3 regions of the Paenibacillus riograndensis SBR5 genome follow, and region 3 is predicted to be linked to each of the others. Evidence: riboswitches for the same ligand, from Rfam matches in the RefSeq annotation. Region 3 holds a riboswitch; each other region holds the start of a gene.
What was found. A riboswitch is a leader RNA that binds a small molecule or an ion and turns the genes downstream of it on or off. The one in region 3 is predicted to bind cyclic di-AMP.
Positions count from the first base shown of each region.

Region 1: another riboswitch for cyclic di-AMP. It lies ahead of PRIO_RS18295 (APC family permease); the one in region 3 lies ahead of PRIO_RS04570 (NfeD family membrane protein).
Region 2: another riboswitch for cyclic di-AMP. It lies ahead of PRIO_RS00495 (C40 family peptidase); the one in region 3 lies ahead of PRIO_RS04570 (NfeD family membrane protein).

Region 1 is NZ_LN831776.1:4,344,923-4,352,335, forward strand. Features, by position in the region: gene PRIO_RS18280 (FecCD family ABC transporter permease) at 1-70, opposite strand, end outside; gene PRIO_RS18285 (FecCD family ABC transporter permease) at 67-1,125, opposite strand; gene PRIO_RS18290 (iron-hydroxamate ABC transporter substrate-binding protein) at 1,316-2,353, opposite strand; gene PRIO_RS18295 (APC family permease) at 2,565-4,382, opposite strand; cyclic di-AMP (ydaO/yuaA leader) riboswitch at 4,509-4,667, opposite strand; gene PRIO_RS18300 (disulfide oxidoreductase) at 4,856-5,293, opposite strand; gene PRIO_RS18305 (DsbA family protein) at 5,293-6,048, opposite strand; gene PRIO_RS18310 (ATP-binding protein) at 6,143-7,413, opposite strand, start outside.
Region 2 is NZ_LN831776.1:101,573-108,985, forward strand. Features, by position in the region: gene PRIO_RS00490 (C40 family peptidase) at 9-500, opposite strand; cyclic di-AMP (ydaO/yuaA leader) riboswitch at 506-648, opposite strand; gene PRIO_RS00495 (C40 family peptidase) at 1,034-1,462, opposite strand; cyclic di-AMP (ydaO/yuaA leader) riboswitch at 1,520-1,657, opposite strand; gene PRIO_RS00500 (hypothetical protein) at 1,877-2,671, opposite strand; gene PRIO_RS00505 (M1 family metallopeptidase) at 2,716-4,728, opposite strand; gene PRIO_RS00510 (YwhD family protein) at 4,833-5,339, shown strand; gene PRIO_RS00515 (AbrB/MazE/SpoVT family DNA-binding domain-containing protein) at 5,466-5,939, opposite strand; gene PRIO_RS00520 (DNA-3-methyladenine glycosylase) at 6,177-6,860, opposite strand; gene PRIO_RS00525 (transglycosylase domain-containing protein) at 6,963-7,413, opposite strand, start outside.
Region 3 is NZ_LN831776.1:1,048,251-1,055,663, forward strand. Features, by position in the region: gene PRIO_RS04550 (IS91 family transposase) at 25-1,308, shown strand; gene PRIO_RS04555 (ABC transporter ATP-binding protein) at 1,845-2,756, shown strand; gene PRIO_RS04560 (ABC transporter permease) at 2,753-3,460, shown strand; gene PRIO_RS04565 (ABC transporter permease) at 3,478-4,218, shown strand; cyclic di-AMP (ydaO/yuaA leader) riboswitch at 4,417-4,604, shown strand; gene PRIO_RS04570 (NfeD family membrane protein) at 4,797-5,303, shown strand; gene PRIO_RS04575 (flotillin family protein) at 5,314-6,747, shown strand; gene PRIO_RS04580 (Sapep family Mn(2+)-dependent dipeptidase) at 6,789-7,413, opposite strand, start outside.

The sequences.
Region 1 (7,413 bases), 3.3 Mb from region 3:
GGAGAGATAATATGGCGTTTTCACGGGTCCGTCGCTTTTTCGGTGTGGAGGACAGCTGGCTGCGGCTCATGTCAATCCTCCCTTACGCTTACTGGCCAAATAGATAAAGAACGGCACCCCGATTACAGCAATCAATGCACCCAGCGGCGTCTCATAAGGAGCATTGATCATTCTGGCAGCAATGTCCGCAAAGATGATCAGTACGCTTCCAAGCACTGCCGAGCACGGAATAATCCAGCGGTAATCCACCCCGACGAGAAATCGTGTAACATGCGGGATGATTAATCCGATAAAAGCAATTGGCCCCACCGCGGATACCGCTGCTCCGGCAAGCACGACAACTATAAGGATTCCGGCAGTCTGCACTAGACGGGTTCTCTGCCCGAGACCAGCTGCCACATCCCGTCCCAGACTGAGTAGTGTGATGGAACGCGATATCATCAGTGATCCTATAAGAGCTGCAGCAACCCAAGGAAACATGATCCGCAGCTGTGTCCAGCTTGTACCCCCAATCCCTCCCGCCATCCAAAAAGCGATATCCTGCGAGAGATGGAAGAGAATCGCAATCCCCTGGCTGATGGCGAGCAGCAGAGCGCTCACTGCAGCTCCGGCGAGTGTCAGCCGCAGTGGAGTCAGTCCGCTATGCGACAGCGAACCAATCCCGAAGACGAGAAGAGAAGCCGCTGCGGCTCCAATGAAGCAATAGAGCATGATATATATGAATGACATTGAAGGTGCAAAGGCAAAAGCCAATGCCAGTCCAACGCTTGCGCCGGCATTCAGGCCAAGCAGTCCCGAATCCGCCAGCGGATTGCGTGTCATGCCCTGCATAATCGCTCCTGCGACTGCAAAGCAAGCACCGACCAGCGCTCCGGCCAATGCACGGGGAATTCTCAGTTCCCGGATCACCTGATGCTGCGGCAGTTCGGGATTGAAGCGAAATACCGCTTCCCATACAGATGCCAGCCGAATATCCGCCGCACCTACCGAAACGGAAAGCGCCAGGCCGAACAGTATAGCCCCAAGCCCTGCAATCAATATAACTACTGCTGCAGCAGGGCGGGTTTTCAGTTGTTTTTCCCCTTCCGGATGAGTACGGGGTTGTGAGTGTGTGGATGTGACCATAAGCCGTCCCCTTACCAGGATAATTACTGATAATCTAAATGATAACAACTATCATTCTCATTATCGCAAATCTGTGAATGATGCACAAGCATTCAATTCTCTAAAAAAGGTGCAGGGATCGAGTATCCGGGGATACAACGTCCTGCACCTTCCACATGTCCGGGAGTTTCACCCTTTTGATGAGGATTTCTTATTTCACAAGACTGTTCAAGACATCGTCAATGGTTTTGGAATTGGCTATCGCTCCGCTGTACAGCCAGCTGTGGTTGGAGGCAAATTCATGAACATTACCCGCCTTAACAGCAGGAATGCCCTTCCAAATCGGACTGTTCAAAATTTCTGAACCTTCAGTCTTGTCGCTGTTAACCAGGAAGATATGGTCTGCAGTGAGCTCGGCCAGCTTCTCAAGAGAAATCGGATTCCAGGTTGCTCTGGAAGCTGCAGGAATCTCTGTTACAAGATTAGGCAGCTTTAGACCGAGGTCACCGTACACTACCGCCCCGCTGCTGCGTGTTTCGTCTACAATATAGAAGTTCTTTTTAATAAGCCACAAGATTGCAACAGAATCATCTCCAATTACAGTGGAGATTTTTGCTTTGGCATCGGCAGCTTTTTGATCATAAGCGGCTATCGCCTGCTCAGCTTCGGCGCTCTTGTTCAGCAGTTCACCGATCTTGAGCAGAGACTTTCGCCAGTCTTTGCTGATCTCATCGCCCAGCACATAGGTAGGTGCGATTTTGTTCAACTGGTCATAGAGGCCATTTTGCACGCTGGCTTCCGATTGTACAATATGAAAATCCGGCGCAAAGCCCATCACAGCCTCAAGGGGAAGATCAAAGCTGATCGTTGGAACATCCTTCAATTCATCTGCCAGATAATCCTGAACTCCGTTGGTTACCGACCATTGTGCTACCGGAGTTACCCCAAGCGTTACCAGATAGTCCTCCAGGTATGAAGCCAGCACGCGCTGCGGATTAGCCGGAACGGTTACCTTGTGCCCCATGGCATCAGTTACTGTTTTCTCTACCGCAGGAGCAGTTGTTGCTGCCGGAGCTTCTGATGCAGGTGCTGTTGTAGCGTCTGCTGAAGCTGCGGGTGCATTGGCCGCACTCCCTGTTGAATTTGCGCTGCTGTTATTGCCGCAGGCGGACAAAATAAGCGTCAGCGTCAAAAGCCCGATTGAGGCCAGCTTCCTGTGGCCTGCTCTCTTTAAGTTAATCGAATACATGAATACCCCTCCTGTATATGTACAATCTGAAATGGTCAAAGGTCTGGTTACCTTGGCCTCACCTTATTAAATGATATTGATTCTCATTCTCTATGTCAATATAAATATTTTGCTTTTGCAACTTTCACGTTTTGGCTAACGAACCCATTTATATATGTAAAAAGACTGCTCCCGGAATCCGGAAACAGTCTTCATGTTGGCAGCCATCTGTCTATTTATGCAAATGATAAGGTACGGTTGCAACGACGATGTCTTTTTGATTCATTAGATAGGAACGGATGAACAAGCTGGTCTGATTGTGCAGGACGGCCTGCCACCAATGCTTAGTGATAAACTGCGGGATGAGTACAGTAATATGATCGGTTGAAGCAGTCTTCCACTCTACTGTATCTATGAATTTGACCAGCGGACGGAGAATGCTGCGGTAACGGGAGCGGAGGACAATCAGGCGCACGCCCGGATTCCATTCCTCCCATTTCTGCTCCATTTTGCTGATCTCTTCTTCATCAAAACCTACATACACAGCCACCACATTATCCGTTAAGGACTTGGCATAGCTGATCGAATGCAGCACCGCACGTGTTACACCGGCAACAGGTACGACCACTGTACTTCCCTTGATGCAGGGTTTATCCGTTGCCGGACATATCCGCAGCTGATCCGCAGTATTCAGGTAATGGTGGTGAATCCTGTGGAACACGAACATTACTACCGGCAGGAAGATAAAGGCCATCCAGACGCTGGAGAATTTGGTGATAATGAAGATTAAGGTTATGGTCAGAGTCGTAAGCATCCCCACCGTGTTCACGGCAAATTTATTTTGCCACGCTTTAGGTTTGGTCTTGCACCAATGCACCATCATACCTAGCTGGGACAGCGTAAACGGAATGAAAACGCCCACCGCATATAACGGAATCAGGCTTTCCGTATTTCCGTGAAAAGCCGTGACCAGCAGAGCGGATAATACACCCAAAAAGATAATGCCGTTCGAGAAGCCCAAGCGGTCCCCACGGACCATAAATGCATGGGGCAGATACTTGTCTTTGGCAAACATAAACGCCAGCAGCGGGAATGCCGAGTAGGCTGTATTGGCAGCCAGGAACAAAATGACCGCTGTGATACCTTGTATGAAAAAGTACAAACCGCCGCGCCCAAAAGTAGATTCGGCAATTTGTGATACCACTGTAGCTTTTTCATCCGGCGTAATTCCATACCAGTAAGCCAGCAGCGTAATACCGGTAAACATAATCCCCAGGATAAGCCCCATCATCATGAGGGTTTTGGCCGCATTTTTTTCCGCAGGCGCCTTGAAGTTCGGAATGGCATTCGATACAGCCTCTACCCCGGTCAGAGCCGAACAGCCGGAGCTGAAAGCCTTAAGCAGCAGAAACAAGCTGACATTCGACACCGCAGACCCGATTTCAGGAACATTGGCATGTGCTCCGCCGGTTGCATATTTGAATACCCCCGCAATGATCAATATAAAGATCGATGCTACGAAGAGATACACGGGAATAGCAATGAATGAAGCAGATTCTGTTACCCCGCGCAGATTGATAATCGTTAAGAGCAAAATCACGGTAACAGCGATAAGTACGCTATGATTATGGAGACTTGGAAAAGCGGATGTGATCGCATCTGTGCCCGCCGATGCACTAACCGCAACGGTCAAAATATAATCCACCAGCAAAGATCCCCCGGCGAGGAGTCCGGTTGGAACACCCAGATTGCTTTTGGCTACGATATACGCGCCACCGCCCTGCGGATAAGCAAAGATGGTCTGACGGTAGGATAAAATCAGTATAGCCAGCAGGCCCAATACGGCTAATGCGATTGGCAATGAGTACCAGATAGCTGTGAAGCCTGCGGCCACCAGCACAATCAGGATTTGTTCCGTTCCGTAGGCTACAGACGAGAGCGCATCAGAAGACAGGACAGCCAGTGCTTTCACCTTGGATAACTTTTCATGATCGAGTTCGTTCGACTTCATCGGACGCCCGATCAATAGTCGTTTTACCTTGCTTACCATTGTAGTAACAGTTCCTCTCTTGTTTAGGTTGAAACGGTAATACCGTGCGCTGTTTTCATAGGTGGATTTTCATAAATGCAGGCACAAAAATAAGCATACGGAAATGATCCGCATGCTTACGCATCGTCATTATCCCACCATTGCTTACGAGGTTAGCTGGCGGATTCGGGCTGTGGTAGCCCTACGGTTGCAGCCCTTGCGGACCGTCCCGATTCACCCCGTTGGCACTTAGGCCAATGTTGGTTCCCCCGTTTTTCCATACGGAAAATTCAGCGCATATTCAACTTCTCACAAGGTCTAATGATAGTCTACAATGGCCCTTCCGTAAAGCGGTGAAAAAAATGAAAAAAGATTGAAAAATGATCCATTTTACGCAAAACCACGATGAGGGATATATGGATCTTTCATTCTCTGCGATTATCCTCTTAACGCTTGTTTTTTCAAGGTTTTGAACCCTAATTGTGTCAGAAATTTCAGGAATGGTTAGAGATGTCCTCTTTGCGTCCGGTCCAGAGCAAAATCGCGATTAACGCAAAGGCAATCAAGGCCAGTAGAGGGATCGTAATAAACCCGAAATAATTCAGATAATCCTTGTTACAGGGTACGCCAATCGTGCAGGGAAGCACCTTGCTGAGTGCCGGTATTTTCTGTTCCGCATAATGATAGATAGAGATGCAGCCGCCAATGAGACTTAGGGGCAGCACATAGGGAATGATCTTTTTGTCATTCCAGTAGGTGGCAATGCCCAGCAGAATAAGCTGCGGGTACATGAATATCCGCTGGAACCAGCATAACTTGCAGGGCTCGTACTTCAATACCTCACTTAGGTACAAACTTCCCGCTACTGCGATAACAGACACAAACCAGGCCAAATAGAGACAGTGGCGTCTGCAGAAAGCAGCGATCTTCATCATTCAGCACTCACAGCTTCGGAAGCGGATTTAATCTGAGCGTCAATAGCTTCCATGTCGAAAGGCTTATCTACTTTGTGTCCATTAATGAAAACAGTAGGCGTAGAGGTTACACCGGTATCTTTGGCGATGCTGATATCATTTTGCAGCTCACTTTCATAGGTTCGTTCCTTGATGTCTTTGCGTAAAAGCTCCAGATCAACAGGCAGCTTCTCCTTCTCCGCGAGACTCACCAGGAAGTCCTCTGTGGCCCACTCTGCATTCTCATCCCCCTGATTGGCGTAAAGCGCATCGTAGTAGGTCCAGAAAGCGTCATTGTTCTGATGATAGACGGATAATGCCGCCAGCGAAGCCGTTTCGGAATCCGGGCCGATAAAAGCCATATTTACGAAGTAGAAGGCTGCTTTATCCTGATTCACATACTCCTGCACAATCTGCGGCTTGATGGCACCTGTAAACTGGGCGCAGGCCGGACATTTGAAATCACCGAACTCGACGATTTTGACCGGTGCATCCTCTTTCCCGAGTCTTGGGAACCCGCTGTAATTGAAATCAACCGCCTTGCCTGAACCTGCCGTTGAAGAGGAATCCTTCGATGCCAGCAAGAAGAGTCCGACAAAAATAATCACTACGATTGCGACCGCACTAATAATTAGAATTCTCGTTTTCTGTTTCTGCTGCTCCAGCTCAGCCCTGCGTTTCTCGGCTTTATTTAAACCGGAAACCGTGCCATTGTTTGTTTTAGATTTGCCCAAAAGAGAGTTCCTTTCTGTCCTGGAAGGACTGTTGTGAGGATATCATATTCTTTAAAATTATATAATTAAAACTCTTCGCTTGGCAAACCTCAGTTCAACCCACTTCCGACTTTTCCCGCTTCTCCCGGACTCCCTGTTCATTGGAATACTCTTGCCGCGGGATAGTATCCATAAGCTGCAGCGGGATCTTAAAAAAGAAGTCCGTCCCGCCTTCCCTGGCCTTTTCCGTCCAGATGCTGCCATCCATTAGCTCAACAAGCTTTTTGCAGATCGCCAGCCCCAACCCAGTGCCTTGATATTTCCGGTTATGGGAGGCATCCACCTGTGAGAAGGGCTGGAACAACAGCTCCAGCTTGTCCGGCGCAATCCCGATTCCTGTGTCACTGACTCGGAACAGCAGTCCCAGGGAAGTCCCTTCTTTGCTGCAGGGCTCAATTGTAACTGTTATGCTCCCCTCGTGGGTAAACTTGACTGCATTGCCAATCAGATTCACCAGGATCTGGCGGATTCGCGCACTGTCCCCGATTAATTGTTCAGGAATGGACGGGGCGATCTCAAGGTTCAATGCAAGCCCTTTGTGGCCGGCCGCAACCGCAAACAGGTTTATGCATTCCCGCAGCAGTGCAGGAAGCTTGAACGGTGCTTTTACCAGCAGCATGTTCTCAGCTTCAAGGCGTGAAATGTCGAGCACATCGTTCATCACACTCAGCAATGCAAGACTGCTCGTATTCTGCAGCTTCAACAATTCCTGATGATCCGGTGCCGTGATTTCCTCAGCGAGCAGTTGGTTAATGCCAATAATGCCGTTAAGCGGGGTCCGGATTTCATGGCTCATCGTCGCCAGGAACTCACTTTTCATCCGCGCTGCACTTTCGGCCGCATTTTTGGCGATCAGGAGCTCCTGCTGTTGTTCCGCCAGTGCCGTGATGTCTTCAGCGATGATGTACACATAATTTTCTTTGTCATTTACCAGCGGAAAAACGGTAGTACTGCAAATCAGCCTGGCTCCGCTTTTGGTTTTGACGATTATTTCCAGCTTTCCGGACTGTCCTTGCGCAGCGCGTTTAACGGCTGCTTTGAGGGCCTGTTCATCCCCGGTGCTGAATAATATACTTTTATAGTCGCTCAGTTCCTCTTGTCCGTATCCTGTTGTCTGCCGGAGTGATGGATTGGCGCTGATCACTTTTTTGCGCACAGGGTCGATACATACTACCATATCGGGGCTGAACTCAAATAAAGCGGTGTAGCGCTGCTCATTAAATTGTGCCGTGAACAGCACCTGCTTCCGGTCCTTGTACATAAGCCCAAGCACAACGGCCACTACCAGCAGGAACGTGCAGGCTAGAATCATTCCCAGCATTGAAT
Region 2 (7,413 bases), 950 kb from region 3:
AGTGCTGTTTATTGCACATCGTCGTTGTCTTGGGAGTCGGAAGCTACATTCTGATAAGCATCTGTGCTCATAATTCGTTTGGCGCCAACGTAGCGGTTGACGTAGTAGCTGTCATTCAACGAGCTGACGGTTACACCGCGTTTAGAAGATGCATGTGCGAATTTGCCTTCACCGACATAAATGCCGACATGGGATACGCCGTTGCCGCTTGTATTGAAGAATACGAGATCGCCCGGTCTGATGTTATCACGCGATATAGCAGTTCCCATTTGGTATTGGGACCCGGACTGGTGAGGAAGGTTGATTCCGATTTTATCAAAAACATACATCGTAAACCCGGAGCAATCAAATCCGTTAGTCGATATTCCGCCGGATACGTATCTTGTTCCGATGGCTTTGTCGATAACCTGATCCATTTTGGAGTCTGCGAAAGCGCTTCCTGCTCCGATGGTAAGGATAATGGAAAAGCTCAGTAAGGCTGATGCCAGCTTCTTCTTCAAAAGTAAATACCCCTTCCAATTGCCTACGAGGTTAGCTTAAGGGTTCGGTTGAAGGTCCCCTATGACCCCTCTGTGAATAGGAGGTCAATTCACCCAAAATCGGTTCCCCCGTTTCCCTAATGATTAAGGAACTCGGCTCGACTGTTGATTAGGATTAGCTTGCGGATCAATACATGACAAAAAGTTTGTAAATTAACTTTGAATAATTACAAAAATGTTACTATCAACTCACTGCAGTAATTGTAACAAAGACAGAAGCTCTTGGCAATCATTTAAAGCATAATAATGCATATTTTTTCCGTGTGACGAGACAAAAATCTATTCTTGAGGGCCCATTTTACGCGCTGCGTAAGCTGTATGGGAGATTTTTTTGGAATATTTAGCAAAAAGGTGTTTCAAAGACCTCCAAAACGTGTAAAAGGGAGAATAAGGAAAAGGAAAAACCCGGAAATGATTACGGCAATAATCAGTCCGGGTTCGTATAAGTTACATTTAGTTGTTAGAGGCAGTAATATTGAGGGGAATAACGTTTATCAATCGTAGGCAACAGCCTGGTACGCTGTAGTGCTCATCACTCGTTTGGCGCCAACGTAGCGGTTGGCCCAGTAGGCTTGGCTCAGTGAAGTTATCGTAACGCCGCGTGAACTGGAGGATTGCGCGAATTTGCCATTACCGACATAAATGCCGACATGGGAAACTCCCGAACCAAAGGTGTTAAAGAAAACGAGGTCGCCTGAACGCAAGTTGTTGCGGGATACAGGGGTGCCAACGCTGAATTGAGCTTTGGAAGTGCGTGGCAGGGTAAGTCCGACATTTTTGAATACATACCTCGTGAATCCGGAGCAGTCGAAACCGCTGGTGCTGGTGCCCCCGAATTTATAGGTCGTTCCGATTGTTTTGGCGATAACTGTGTCCATTTTGGAGTCGGCGAAAGCGCTGCCAGCTCCAAATGTGAATACCATCACTAATCCAAGTGCTGCTGCGGTGCATTTCTTCTTGAAATTCTGACTTTTCAAATGATGTACTCCTTCCAAGGCCTGCGAGGTTAGCTTAAGGATTCGGTAGAAGGTCCCCTATGACCCCTCTAAAGCGAGATCAATTCACCCAAGATATGGTTCCCCCGCTTCCCGGTGCAGGGAATTTGGCGTTATATGCACCAGAAGAGCGTGTGTGACAAGCTTTAATGCTCAAGTTAAATGTGGTTTATAAGCTGTAACTTAAAGATTACAAATTTGTTACTAGTAGTACAGGCATCATTGTACCAGAGGATTTACAGTTTTGCAAATACTCTTTATCACTTTGTAACCCAAAAAAAGAGTCCCGCTCCCGGTAAGGAGTAGCGACTCTTTTATTATGCCGGTTAAGCGGCTCTATTATTACGGAAATGTTTTACTGCGCCAGAGATGATACTGGGCGGCGATTCCCCACATTTTGAACAGTGTAGTGGGCAGCGGAGAGAACTGGCGGAGCAGAAAGGCCGGCAATCCGGGACTAAGCAGCGCGGTTGCTCCGCAAATAAGCATCATCACCAGCCCGCATGCTCCCAGCACAAGGGAGAGTCCCACAGATGGAACAATGACCTTCAGGCACACCAGCAGGGATGGAAGTATTCCTGTACCGGCTGTATACCCGAACTGCATGTAGAGCAACAGCTTCCGGATGAAGAACAGATACACAAGCCATGCCAGGACGTAAGGAACCAGCTTCAGCAGCTGTCTGTAATCCAGAATGCCGCTTAGCAGCAGGTTGTACATTTTGGGAAAAAGCCAGTACAAGGGCAGGGCTGCCAGCACCCATTCTATAAGACTGAACAGCATCACCGGAAGCCCATACAGCCGCATGCCCGGAAAAAAGAACATTCCGCGCTCGCCCTTGCGCTCCTGATGCAGCTCGTGGAGCAGCCCTGCGCGGATGAAGGGGGAGACCAGCAATCTTGCTGCGCTCAGTGCCAGAAGCATCCAGAGCCAATGCTGAACCGCCGGGTCCGAACCCAGAGCGAATTGCCCCTCCACATAGTACAGCAGTCTGCCCAGCCCGCTGCCTCCCGCATGCTGGTCCGGGTAGCGCAGAAGCACGGGAACCACGGCGCTTTTGACAAACTTGTACATGAAATAGCCCCAGAAAAGCCGGTAAATAAATAACAGGATCAATATATATAATTGCTCTTTCATGCTGTGCCAGCCGCAACTTATCGATCTTTTCACAATCCTTCACCTCACCAGACAAGAGTGCCGAGCAGATTTTCAATCAGGTTGGTCATGCTGAGCGTCCAGCGTGAGAGCGTATCAGGCTCCAGTTCGGCGAGTCTGAAATTGTTCAGATGCTTGCTTTCCAGAAGAACGGAGTGCTCCGGATCAATCTCTGCCGACAGGAGCGGCGCTTTGTAGGACAGCTGAAATGTCGTTTGCTTGCTTTCCCCATTCCAATATCTTTGAACGGTATATCCGTCAGAGAAGGTAAACTTTACCGGCACATCCCCGTACCAGCTGCCTTTATTGCTTACGTTAACTGAAGATTCATAGCGGGAGTCTTCGTTGTCCGCCCCTGCTTTGCTGATAGTATTTGCAATATGATTTATAGCAAAATCAGGAGCGCCGCCACTGTATACATAATGATCGAAATACGTTTGCCATGATTTTTTAGTCACCTTTTCCACCGTCCTCTGGAAGTCCGCAGTTGACGGGTGACGGAAACGGTATTTGCGGGCATAAGCGGCCAAGATGGCATCCATCGTTTTGGTTCCGACCTGATGTTCAATGTCTTTCAGCACCAGCTTGCCCCTAATGTAGATGTTGCGGGTATAGGCATCATCTCCGGTGTATTTCCAAGTTTCCAGTGTAAGCGGCTGTGCGGAGGGCACCAGACTGGCCTGAAGCGGGAGGTTGGACGCCACCCCGTATTCCTGCTCCATTAGCCGGTCTTCCGCGTAGGAGGTGAAGCTCTCATCGAGCCAGGCCTCTTCAAATTCATTGCTGGCCACCATGCCGTAAAAAAACTGATGCCCGATTTCATGGATAATGGTCCGCTCCAGCTGGGTTCCCGGCACATTTTCAGATGCACTGGAGGCGGTTACCAGTGTGGGGTACTCCATCCCGCCTGCACCGCTTCCCTCTTTGGGCGGGACCACGATAGAAAGTGTGGAGTACGGATAAGGACCATACCATTTGCTGAATGTGTTCAGGGCAGCTTTGGCAGCCTGGAAATACCGTTCCTGCAAGTCCTTATGCAGCGGGTCCAGGTAGAGCTTGATCCTTACCCCGGGCACCTCCGATGACGAGAAGGCCTCCTCTGCAACCAGGAAGTCGGGGGAGGCAGCCCAGGCGAAGTCATGGACATCATCGGCATAGAACTTGTAGATTTTCTGGCCCTGCTTCAATTTGGCGGTCTTCACCGGAAAGCCGGTTGCCGCCACGGTGTAATTGGAGGGTACAGAAAGGGTAACATTATAGATCCCGAAATCGCTGTAGAATTCGGAGGTGCCGTGGTACTGATGCAGATTCCAGCCTTCCTGCTTCACGCCCCGGGTGCCGGCTGGCTCATAGACACTAATTTTGGGGAACCATTGTCCAGCCATTATAAAGTTACCTGAGACCCCCATACGCGCGAATATTTTGGGCAGTGCTACTGTAAATTTCAGCTTCAGTGTGACGCTTTCTCCCCCATTGACCGGCTGCGGGAGATGCACCTTGACCAGTGTTTTGTCATGCACGTTGCCATCATCAGGTTGTACATACTGCAGCCGCTGCATGAGCGAGATGCCGTCACTGGTCCGCAAATCCGTCAGGGTCATGCTGCCATAGCCATTTGCAGGCATGGTATCCCCGCGGAGCTTTCCCCCGGATTCCTTCATGAAGGTGGTATCTTTGGAGGCAAAGGCATTCGGATACAAGTGGAAGTAGAGGTCTTGTACCGGTTTTCGGCCGGGGTGGGTCCAGGTGACCGTCTCTGAAGCCGTCAGCGACCCCGTTGAGGGGAGCAGCTGCGCTTCAAGATGATATTCGGTCACCCGCTGGCTTAGGGCCTCCGATACGGGGAGCGGCCTGCTCTCAGGGAGAACGGGCTGTGGTGCTTTGATCTGTACGGCTGCGGGGGACTTGGCCTCTTTGGGAGCAGCCGCAGTCTGAACGGCCGGGTTATGCCCTGAAAGAGCCCAGATTCCACCTCCCAGAAGGGCGAGGGTGGCCAGGGCCGCAAAGATGAGGGTGTACCTAAATGACAATGGCTTCATACTGTGATTCCTCCCGTGACAAGCATCTACGGGATGTATATGTTTGCATTCGCCGCATTATTAGCTAAAATTAAATTATTAGTGAGAAGGAAGGATGTGCACTTGTGGATAACAACCAACCAGAGGGCAAAAAACCGATGGCTCTGAATATCGTGAATGCCAAAAGCAAGCATAAGGGATTCGGCGCAGGCTCCATCGATTTGAACAATGTATCGCCGGTCATTATTGACGGCGGTGAAGCCGTTATCGATATCGGTGCCATGCATGCCAAGAGCAAAGTGGAGAAGGGCATTAAATTCAGTCCGAACCGTGAAGATGTTCCGAACGGAAGACAGGTGTGGGTGGTATGGGTAGCTGTAGACCGTACGCCTGAAGGCCAGTCCTATGGCGGAGTCACAGCCTGCGAGATGTGGATTGACACCGAAGCCCGCAGAGGCTGGAAGATTCTTGCCGATCATGTGAACAAGCTCGATTCTGCCCTGAAGCGGAGAGTGATTCTGGAGGGGCTTGGTGCAGCGGACAAGGCTGCATTGAAGGCATTGCTGATTGCCCATAATGCGGAGTGGTGGGATGCTTCCACCGCTGAACTCAAAGCTGCGCTGTCAGAATAAGCGATAACCCGCCATTGTATGGCATAAGACTATTGAGTCTGCATCACATAAACAGCCAAGCTCCTCCCTTCAGGAGAGCTTGGCTGTTTGTATGTTGTATAAAACTGCAGGGTGCGGGTATACAGTTTATGATCTGCTGAGCAGGTTAAGCTTGCGCTTGAGCTGGCTTACCCGGGCCTGACTGATGCCAAGAACCTCGGCAAGCTCCTTCTGATTAGCATAGGGGTGATCTTCTATGGCCTTCTCCAAGCGTTGACTCATTTCCTCTGTTTTGCTCCGCCGCCCCCCGCGGCCGGGTTCAGGAGTAATCTCTGCGGGACTTTGCAGCTGAACGGCCTCATCGGCCGTCCGGTCTGGATTGCCGAGCTCTTTCAGACAGCTGTTGCAAATGAACTGGTCCTTATAGTAGCTGACATGATCGAGGCTTCTGCAGAACGTGCATTCAGTTGAGGTGTACTTTCTGAGTACGATGATTTCTTCATCCAAAATGAAAAACTCGATAGGATCCCCAATGTCAATATTTCGTGTCATGCGGATTTCTACGGGAACCACAATTCTGCCAAGACTGTCTAAACTCCGGATCATGCCTGTATCCTTCATCCCATGTCCCTCATTTACATCTTTTTATTTTTTGTGGATATTTATGATTATAGCAGTAATTGTAAGTTATGAGAACGGGGAAAGCGCATTCATATATAGAGTTTTTTGCTAAATTCAGGAAAAATATTCCCCTGAATTTAAAAATCTCTCCATTTGGGAAGTCCCAAAGGAGAGATGAGTTAGGGTTCGTTTGTTTTTAACCCATTTTTGAGCCGCCGAAACAGCATCACCTAACTTTTAGCTGAGGGAAAAGGGCTCCGCCTGTTTATCAATAACAGAGACATAAGGATTCCCTCTGAGATAGAAACGCCAGGGAAGCGGAGCATACTCTTCGGCATAAGGAATGTTGATTCTCGGTGCTGCGGCAATATCCAGGTGTTCCGGCGAATCTCCCTGCTCAAGCCACAGCGGTCCAAGCGGGTCATCCAGCCGGCATCCGTTCAGGCTTTTGTCAATACGCAGCGCCCGGCACAGCTTGCCCGGCCCGCCGGACAGGCTGGAGGGCTTCTTGACCGTGATGCCGCGGTAAGCCGCCATCCGCGCAGCGTCTGTACTGGTAAGCGGCTCTACCGCGCGAATCAGTACAGCATGAGGATCATGTTCGGCGGCAGTTACAACATTAACGCAATGGTACATACCGTAAATGAGATACACATAGGCTGTTCCTCCAGCGCTGAACATGACCTCGGTACGGGCTGTGCGGCGTCCGCCGTAGGCGTGGCTGCCTTTATCTTCTGCGCCGCCATAGCTTTCTGTCTCCACAATCCGGCAGCGGATCTCTCCGTCCTCGGTCCGCCGGACGAGATGCTGTCCCAGAAGAAGCGGTCCGGCCTGGAGCGCTGTGAGCTTATATAGATCAGGGGACAGCAAATTTCTGGACGGTGGACCTTCTCTGCCGTCAGAGTTATTCTTCAAATTCATCGAGTAATGGCACCTCACAACCCGGGTCCCGGAACCTTCATCCCTATCCTCCCGGTCGATTGGTCCCATCGTATCGCATGAGCCGCAGTGAAGCAACCCGGATTAATTCAGCCACCAGCGTTTGATATCCTTCCACAGTGAATGCTCTTCTTTGATGTCCTCCGCCGGAGGCTCCCCGCTTCCGTCAGGAGGACTTACGGCACCGCCTGCACCGTGCTGATCGCAGTATTCCTTGGGTTCCGTGCCGCTGATGAAGGTTTCCAGCACTTTCTCGGGACAGGCCGCCGTAGCCAGCTTGCCGGATTGCGGATTGACATATACGCTGACCACTCCGTCAGGAATCGGGAAAATTTTCGGCGGAACGTTTTCCAGCGCTTTTTCCGTAAACTGGGCAAAGATCGGGGCAGCGCGCCGTCCATCGGCAGTGGCAATATCCCGCCCTTTGTCATAGCCGACCCAGACGGCTGTGGACAGCTCGGGCGTGAAGCCTACCATCCAGCCGTCGGTGTCGGTAGTCCCGGTTTTCCCGGCAACAGGACGCTTGATCATGGAG
Region 3 (7,413 bases):
ACTCCGATGAAAAAGGTAGGAGGGATGAACGTGAAGAACCAGGAGACGTGGAAGAAACGAGGAATCATCCGGCAGATTCTAAAAGATCACTTTCATGGATTCATGGAAATGCACGGACATCACTTGCCCAAAGGACTTCATAGCAGCATCACGGAAACCGTGAATAAAGCGATACGCTGTGGCACACGGGATATGGGCTATGCCAGATATGAGTGCAAGGGATGCACGAAGGGAGCACCGGAGCCCGTGTTTATTTGCTTTACCTGTAAAAGCCGCTTTTGTCATGGATGTGGGAAGAAATATACGGATGAATGGGCGGAAAAGCAGCAAGAGCGAATCCTAAATGTACCTCATCGTCACATGGTATTTACGGTGCCGCAAGAATTGCGCAAGGTATTTTTTCAAGACCGACACAAGTTAAATGAACTGAGTAAGCAAGTGGCCAAGGTCATTCAATATTATTACCGGCGGAAAAACAAGAGCAAGAAATATGAAGTCGGTGTCATTACAGTGATTCATACGTTTGGAAGAGATTTAAAATTCAACCCACATATCCATACATTAATCACAGAAGGTGCGCTAGAGCAGAACAAGGAGTGGAAAAAGGTAGAGTATATCTCCTATGAGTACTTGCGGAAAGCGTGGCAGAAGCTACTTCTGGATTTAATGATGAAATGGTATCCGAAGGAAGAATGGATAAAGGGACTGGTGAATGAGCTATACCAGCGTTATCCGCAGGGGTTCTACGTAAATGCGGAGCAGCGGATGAAAGATGCCCGGGGAGCCGCGAAATATATAGGGCGTTACTTAGCGCGCCCGGCGATTGCAGAGTACCGTGTAGTCAGCTATGACTACCACAAGGTACACTACTGGTACAAGGATCACCGAACAGGGAAACGGGTGGACGTCGTGTCGCCAGTAATGAAATTTATCTATGATTTGGTCCAGCACATCCCCCCGAAGCATTTCCGGATGGTGGGCCGCTATGGTCTATATAGCAGAGGAAAAAACAAAGAGTCGCAGAAGGTGATTAATCTGTGGCGGTTCATGGTACATAAACAAATCGAAATGACGTTTCCTGCGGAAGAACGAAAGAAAAAAAGTTACCGCCAGCGGATGTTGGAAAGCTACGGGCGAGACCCGATGCGCTGTCCATGCTGCAAGCACCGGATGTTGCTTGTGGTGATTTGGCATGCAGAATATGGGCGAATTTATTATTATGACGAGGAGCGAGAATACGCAAACCAAAAGAAATGGGGGATGAGAAAAGGTGGGAAAAGTACGAGGACAAAAGAACGAACAGGATAACCCGAGCGAATGGGATTTGTGGGAGCCATGGGAGGAAGAACCTGAGGTATGGATTGATTATGTCTGCGTAGAATGTGGGATGGTAGATCCTGTCCCTGAATTTATAGTGGCAGAGTGTTCGTATGAACTTGAAGCTGGAGCATCCCCGGAGTTCTTCTGTCCGGTTTGTAATGGAACCTTGGTGAGAAAAGAAGAGCCAGCGGACAAATGACCGTTGGCTAGAAGGTTATTCACCCGCCAGGGTGATTTTGTTCTTATTTAGGAAATTATGATTTCCTTTTCTTGTGGATAAGTTGTGTATAAAGTTGGGGATAAACAACTTTGGACGAATTTATAACGAACGGTGGCAGAATACGTCAAAGGCCGGTTTGCCCGGAAACAACGGCAGAAATACCGTTGTTGAAGCGTCGAAGGCTGCTCCATGCAAAAGTCTCGCTTTGAGGGGGAATTTTTACTTGATTTTTACTTTTCTTTACCCCGCTGCTACTTCCAGCGGCTATTATAGTCTCCATATTAAAGATATGAGGTGACAGGAGATGCCGCAACTTATAGTGGAGACCAAAGGGCTGACCCGCCGCTTCGGCGAACAGGTGTCGGTTAATGAAGTGAACCTGGAGGTTCCCGAGGGAAAGATCTACGGTTTTCTGGGGCCGAACGGTGCGGGAAAAACTACAACGATCAAAATGCTGCTGGGATTGCTCCGCGCAGATGCCGGGACGATCCGCATGTTTAGCCAAGAGATGCCGGAGAACAGTCTGGACATTTTGCGCAAGGTAGGCTCCCTGGTAGAGAACCCGTCCTATTACGGCCATCTGACCGGGTACAAAAATTTGAAAATATTGAGCACATTGCTGAAGCTGCCTGACCGGCGCATCGGTGAGGTATTGGAAATTGTGCGGCTGACGTCAAGCGCGGACCGCAAAGTGAGCGGATATTCCCTTGGCATGAAGCAGCGGCTCGGCATCGCAGCAGCCCTGCTGCGGGGGCCGCAGCTGCTGATCCTGGATGAGCCGACCAACGGCCTGGACCCCGCGGGCATCCAGGAAATACGGCATCTGATGCTGTCGCTGGCCCATGATCAGGGGATGACGATCCTGCTGTCCAGCCATCTGCTGAGCGAGGTGGATACGATTGCAGATGAGATCGGGATTATCAGCAGCGGCCGGCTCGTCTATCAGGGGGCTTTGGAATTGCTGGAGCGGCGGAGGGGCAAAGTGCTGGAATTTGCCGTGGAGCGCCCGGAGGAAGCACTGCGCACGCTATTGCTGCAAGGATTCACCGTGGAGCGGAAAGGCAATACGCTGTCGGTTGCGGCAGAGAATGCCAGTATGACGCAGGCAGAATTGTTCAAGCTGCTGGGCCCATACGGGATTATGAATGCACGGGAACACAGCAAATCGCTGGAAGAGCTGTTCATGGAGCTGACCGGAAAGGGAGTAAGCTTATGATGTGGCGGGCCCTGCGGGCCGAAGGCATGCGGCTCAAACCGGCAGCCTGCTGGCTGCCGGTTATCAGCTCCGGGCTGTTCATCGCATTTATGGCGCTGGAATGGTACCTCTATTTCAAAGGCCCGGCAGGGGTATACGGCGTGTTTAATGTGATGTATATGTTTCTGGGTTTCGTGATGCTGCTAAACACCGCATTGCTCGCTGGCATGATTGCCGGTGTGGAACACGAATCCAACAGCTGGAAGCAGCTGTTGACCCTGCCTGTATCCCGCGCTGTTTTTTATTGGGCCAAGGCGTTGTGGGTTCTTGTCCTGCTGCTCTGTACTGCCTTGCTGATTATTGCCGGACTGCTTCTGCTCTGGATCTGCTACACCTCCGAACCGCTGCCGTTCCAGTTCCTGATCAGGCAGATCGTGTACAGCTTTCTCGCCTCAGCTGCGGTGCTGGGGCTGCAGATGTGGCTGTCGATCCAATTCTCGAACCAGGCCATTCCGATGTCCATCGGCTTATTGGGCGCTGTGTCCGGCCTGTTCATCGCGCGGGACAGCAGCGCAGCATTGTGGACCTGGGTGTGGCCATGGGCCTATCCAACCCTGTCCAGTCCATTCATGGCGCATCCCGGGAGGTGGATTGGCATTAGCGCAGGCCTGGGAGTCATGCTGCTGGCCGCCGGGACCCTGCATTTCAAAAACAAACAATTCTGATTAACAGAGGTGTGATTATGGAATATTTGATGAAAGCCGAACGAATGAAGCTGCAGTATCCCGTCATCTTCATCCTGATCCTTATTGGTGCGCTAGGAACGGTGATGCTCGGAATCAATAGTTTAGATTCAGAAAATTTTGCCGGCTTCTATGTGCGCGGCTGGAAAACCTTCTATTTGCATATGGCCAGCTTTCACGGCTTGTTTTTATATCCGCTTTATGCCGGGGTGCTGGCTTCTTTTATCTGCCGTTATGAGCATATTAACGGGGGCTGGAAACAGCTGTTTTGTCTGCCCATTCCCCGTTCCCGTGTCTATTATGCCAAATTGGGGACGCTGATGCTGCTGTTGGGTTTAATTCAACTGCTTTTTGCCGGTTCCTATCTGCTCGTGGGAGAACTGCTTCACTTGGGGAATGATTTGGATGTTGCCGAATTGATCACCGGTACGGTTGGGGGCTGGCTGGCTATCCTGCCGTTTGCGGCGCTGCAGTTATGGGTGTCCATGCGCTTGAAGTCGTTTGTGTCCTCTCTGGTTTTATCGGCTTCGATTGTGATAGCCAATATTGTGCTTACCGGGCTTCATGCTTCGATCGGTGCCTGGTTCCCCTCCACAACGGCCTATTACGCCATGTACCCAAGGGGAACCGCTTTGTCGCCCCGGCTGGATGTGATCCCGTTCATTCTCATTGTAGCCGCCACCTCTGCTGCGTACATCTGGGCGGGCCGCCGTTCGCTTGTGCGTGGGGCTCGGTTATAGAGAAGTATAGCGGTGCCTCACTGCTTTCGAGAATTGGAGCAAAAGAGAGAAAATCACCGGCCGCTTAAGAGCGAAACCCAAGAATGCGCCTTCATTCGTGAAGTGGTGGCATTTTTGGCTTCTTTTGTCACAAGCAACGTTTTACATTAAACGGCTACAGGCGTAAGATTCAAATCAGCAACCGAATGAAATATAACTGTTCTCAAATGGCTGAATTCCGGTACTGGGAACGGGGGAACCAATGGTGAATGCGGCTTTTGCTGGGATAGCTGCCGCTCATCCGGGGTGAATCCTTGCAGCGTGCTGACAAGCCGCTTCTTGCAGGGTAGGGCAATCTCGCTGCCCGAATCCGTCAGCTAACCCCGTAAGCCTCGAAGAGAGAGGATGAGCGCCATGATCGATTAACCGACCACGGAGAGCCCTGCCGCTTCTGTGGTCTTTTTGCTGTGCAGGCGGGAAGGCGATCTGCATGAGAAACTGAAAATCGTATAACAACGAGATTTAGAGTATTTGGATACTATCTAAACTGCTTAAAAGGAGGGATAGTTATCGTTACTGTATTTATCGTGTGCTTCTGGGTGGGACTATTGCTCCTCCTCAGCGGCGGATTTCATGGGCATGGCCTGGCGGGCCATCTGCATGCGGGAGGCGGCGATGCTGGTGGTCCGGGCTTTGTGCCTATCCTCCCTCTGATGGTGTTTGTCACGGTCTGGGGCGGCACTGGTTATGTGCTTACCCGGTTCAGCGGAATAAATATGCTTGCCGTATTGCTGATCGGCACCGTGGTTGCCTTGCTGGTCGGCTGTCTGATGTATGCGGTGCTGGCCCGGGTGATGACCCGGTACGACAACAGCATGAATGAATTGGATTATGAGCAGGCGGGGCAGCTCGGGTATATCAGCATTTCTGCAGCGGATGGAGCAGTTGGAGAAATGAAATATGTGCTGCATGGAACGATGCGCTCCATTGGTGTGCGGGCAGAACCCGGGCAGCAGCTCGCCAAGGGCGACAGGGTGATTATTTTAAAGGTGGAAAAAGGAATGGCGTCTGTGACCCTCTTCGAGAGGGAAAGCGGACAATTATAAATAACGGGGAGTGTCGAACCGGATGGTTATGCTCTATTTAATCTCGGGAATTGTTGTTGTTATCCTGCTGGCTTTGTTCAGTATCGTGAATGCTTATAAAAAGGTTCCGCCCAATCAGGCAATGATTGTCTACGGCCTCGGCGGAAAAAGAGTGGTTCAGGGCGGCGGGACGTTCGTCATCCCCGGCTTCCAGAACAATAAGACCATCTCCATGATGCTGATGAGCTTCGATGTCATCCCGGCGCAGGCGATGTTCTCCCAGCAGGGTATCAAGCTCAACCTGGAGGCGGTGGCCCAGATTAAGATAAAAAGCGATCCTACCGCTATTCTGACAGCCAGTGAGCAGTTCATCGACCGGCCGGAAGAGGACCGCGAGACGATTATCCTGCATTCGGTGGAAGGCCATTTGCGCGGCTTGATCGGACAATTGACGGTGGAGTCCATTCTAAAAACTCCCGACGAAATCAACAGCAAGATGCGGGAGACCTGCTCGGAAGACCTCGACAAGATGGGGCTTGAGGTAGTCAGCTTCACCATTAAGAAAATTACGGATGACAAAGGGTATATCGACAACATGGGGGTTCCGGAAATTGAGCGCATCCGCCGCGATGCCAGCATCGCCAAGGCAGAAGCGGAACGCGATATCCAGATCAAGCAAGCTGAGGCGGAGAAAGAATCCTCGATTGCCAAAGCCAACGCGCATCAGGCCACCATTGAAGCGGGAACCGCCGCCCGCGCCAAGGAATCTCAGTTCGAGAAGGAATTGAACATTAAGCAGGCGGACTTTAAGCTGGAGACAGAAGTGAAGAAAGCACAGGCGGATCTTGCGTACGAATTGCAGCAGAACAAAATCAAGCAGTCGCTGGTTACCGAGCAGGTCAAGATCACGCAGATGGAAGCGGAGGCTAACCGGACTGTCCGGGAAATCGAAGTGGAGCTGAGACAGAAGGAGCTGGAGGCAACGGTAATCAAGCCGGCCCAGGCAGAGAATCAGGCTACAATTATGAGAGCGGAAGCGGCCAAGCAGCGGCAGATTCTTGAAGCGGAGGCAGAGGCGGCCACGACGACCAAGCGGGGGCTGGCCACAGCGGAAGCCGAGCTGGCGAAAGGGAGAGCCAACGCGGAAATTGTACAATTGGCTGGAGCGGCGGAAGCGGGAGCGCTGGAAAAGAAAGCCGAGGCGTACAAACAGTTCACGCAAGCCGCACTTACAGTGGAATTTCTGAAGGTCCTGCCGGAATTGGCCGAGAAAATCGCCTCTCCGCTGGCCAAGGTCGATAAGATTACAGTGATTTCCCAGGATGGAGCTTCATCCGGCGTGAACAAAATTACCAGCGATATCGCCAAAATCATGACCCAGGTTCCTGAATTGACGCAGACGCTTACCGGCATGAACGTGACAGAGGCGCTCAGCGGGCTGCTCGGGCGGGATAAGGAGCAGTAAAAAAGAGAACCACCGGCCGGAAAGGCCGGTGGTTCACACTGTTAATGTTGTGCGTTCTCTTCGCTTAACAGCCCGTCTATCACAAGCACCGCCTTAACATAAATCAGGAAGGCATCCCATACGGCCTCCAAATTCATGGCCTCGTCCGGCTGGTGGCCGCTTCCTCTTCCGGCAGGAAAGGGGGAAGGCTTATCCCGGCGCAGAGGGCCGAAGGCTGCTGCCCGCGGCAGCCATCTGGCGTGGGTAATGCCGCCCATGGCATAAGGGGGCTGGCTGGTGCCAAGCTCCCGGTTGGCCAGATCGCATAAAGCCGCCGCAATGGGATCGTCCGGGGCGATATAATGCGGCGGGCTATCCTCCGTGCGGGTCAGCTGCATGCCGTAACGGTTGGCTGCCTCTTCCAGCAGCTGCTGTATCCCGCCGATCTCCTGTGTAACCCCGTAGCGGATGTCGCATAACAGCCGAAGCCTGCCGTTTTCCATCTGGACGGCTGCATTGACTGTGGTTTCTCCCGACACGTCACGGAAGGCGATGCCGAGGCCATGCCCGTAAGGGTTGGCGAAGCATTCCTGCACGAATGCCAGCGCCCGCAGCGTCCGGCTGCCCCGGACCAGCCCATGGGCGGCAAGCGCGGCAGCCAGCTTCACGGCGGCGTTGTCCGTGCCT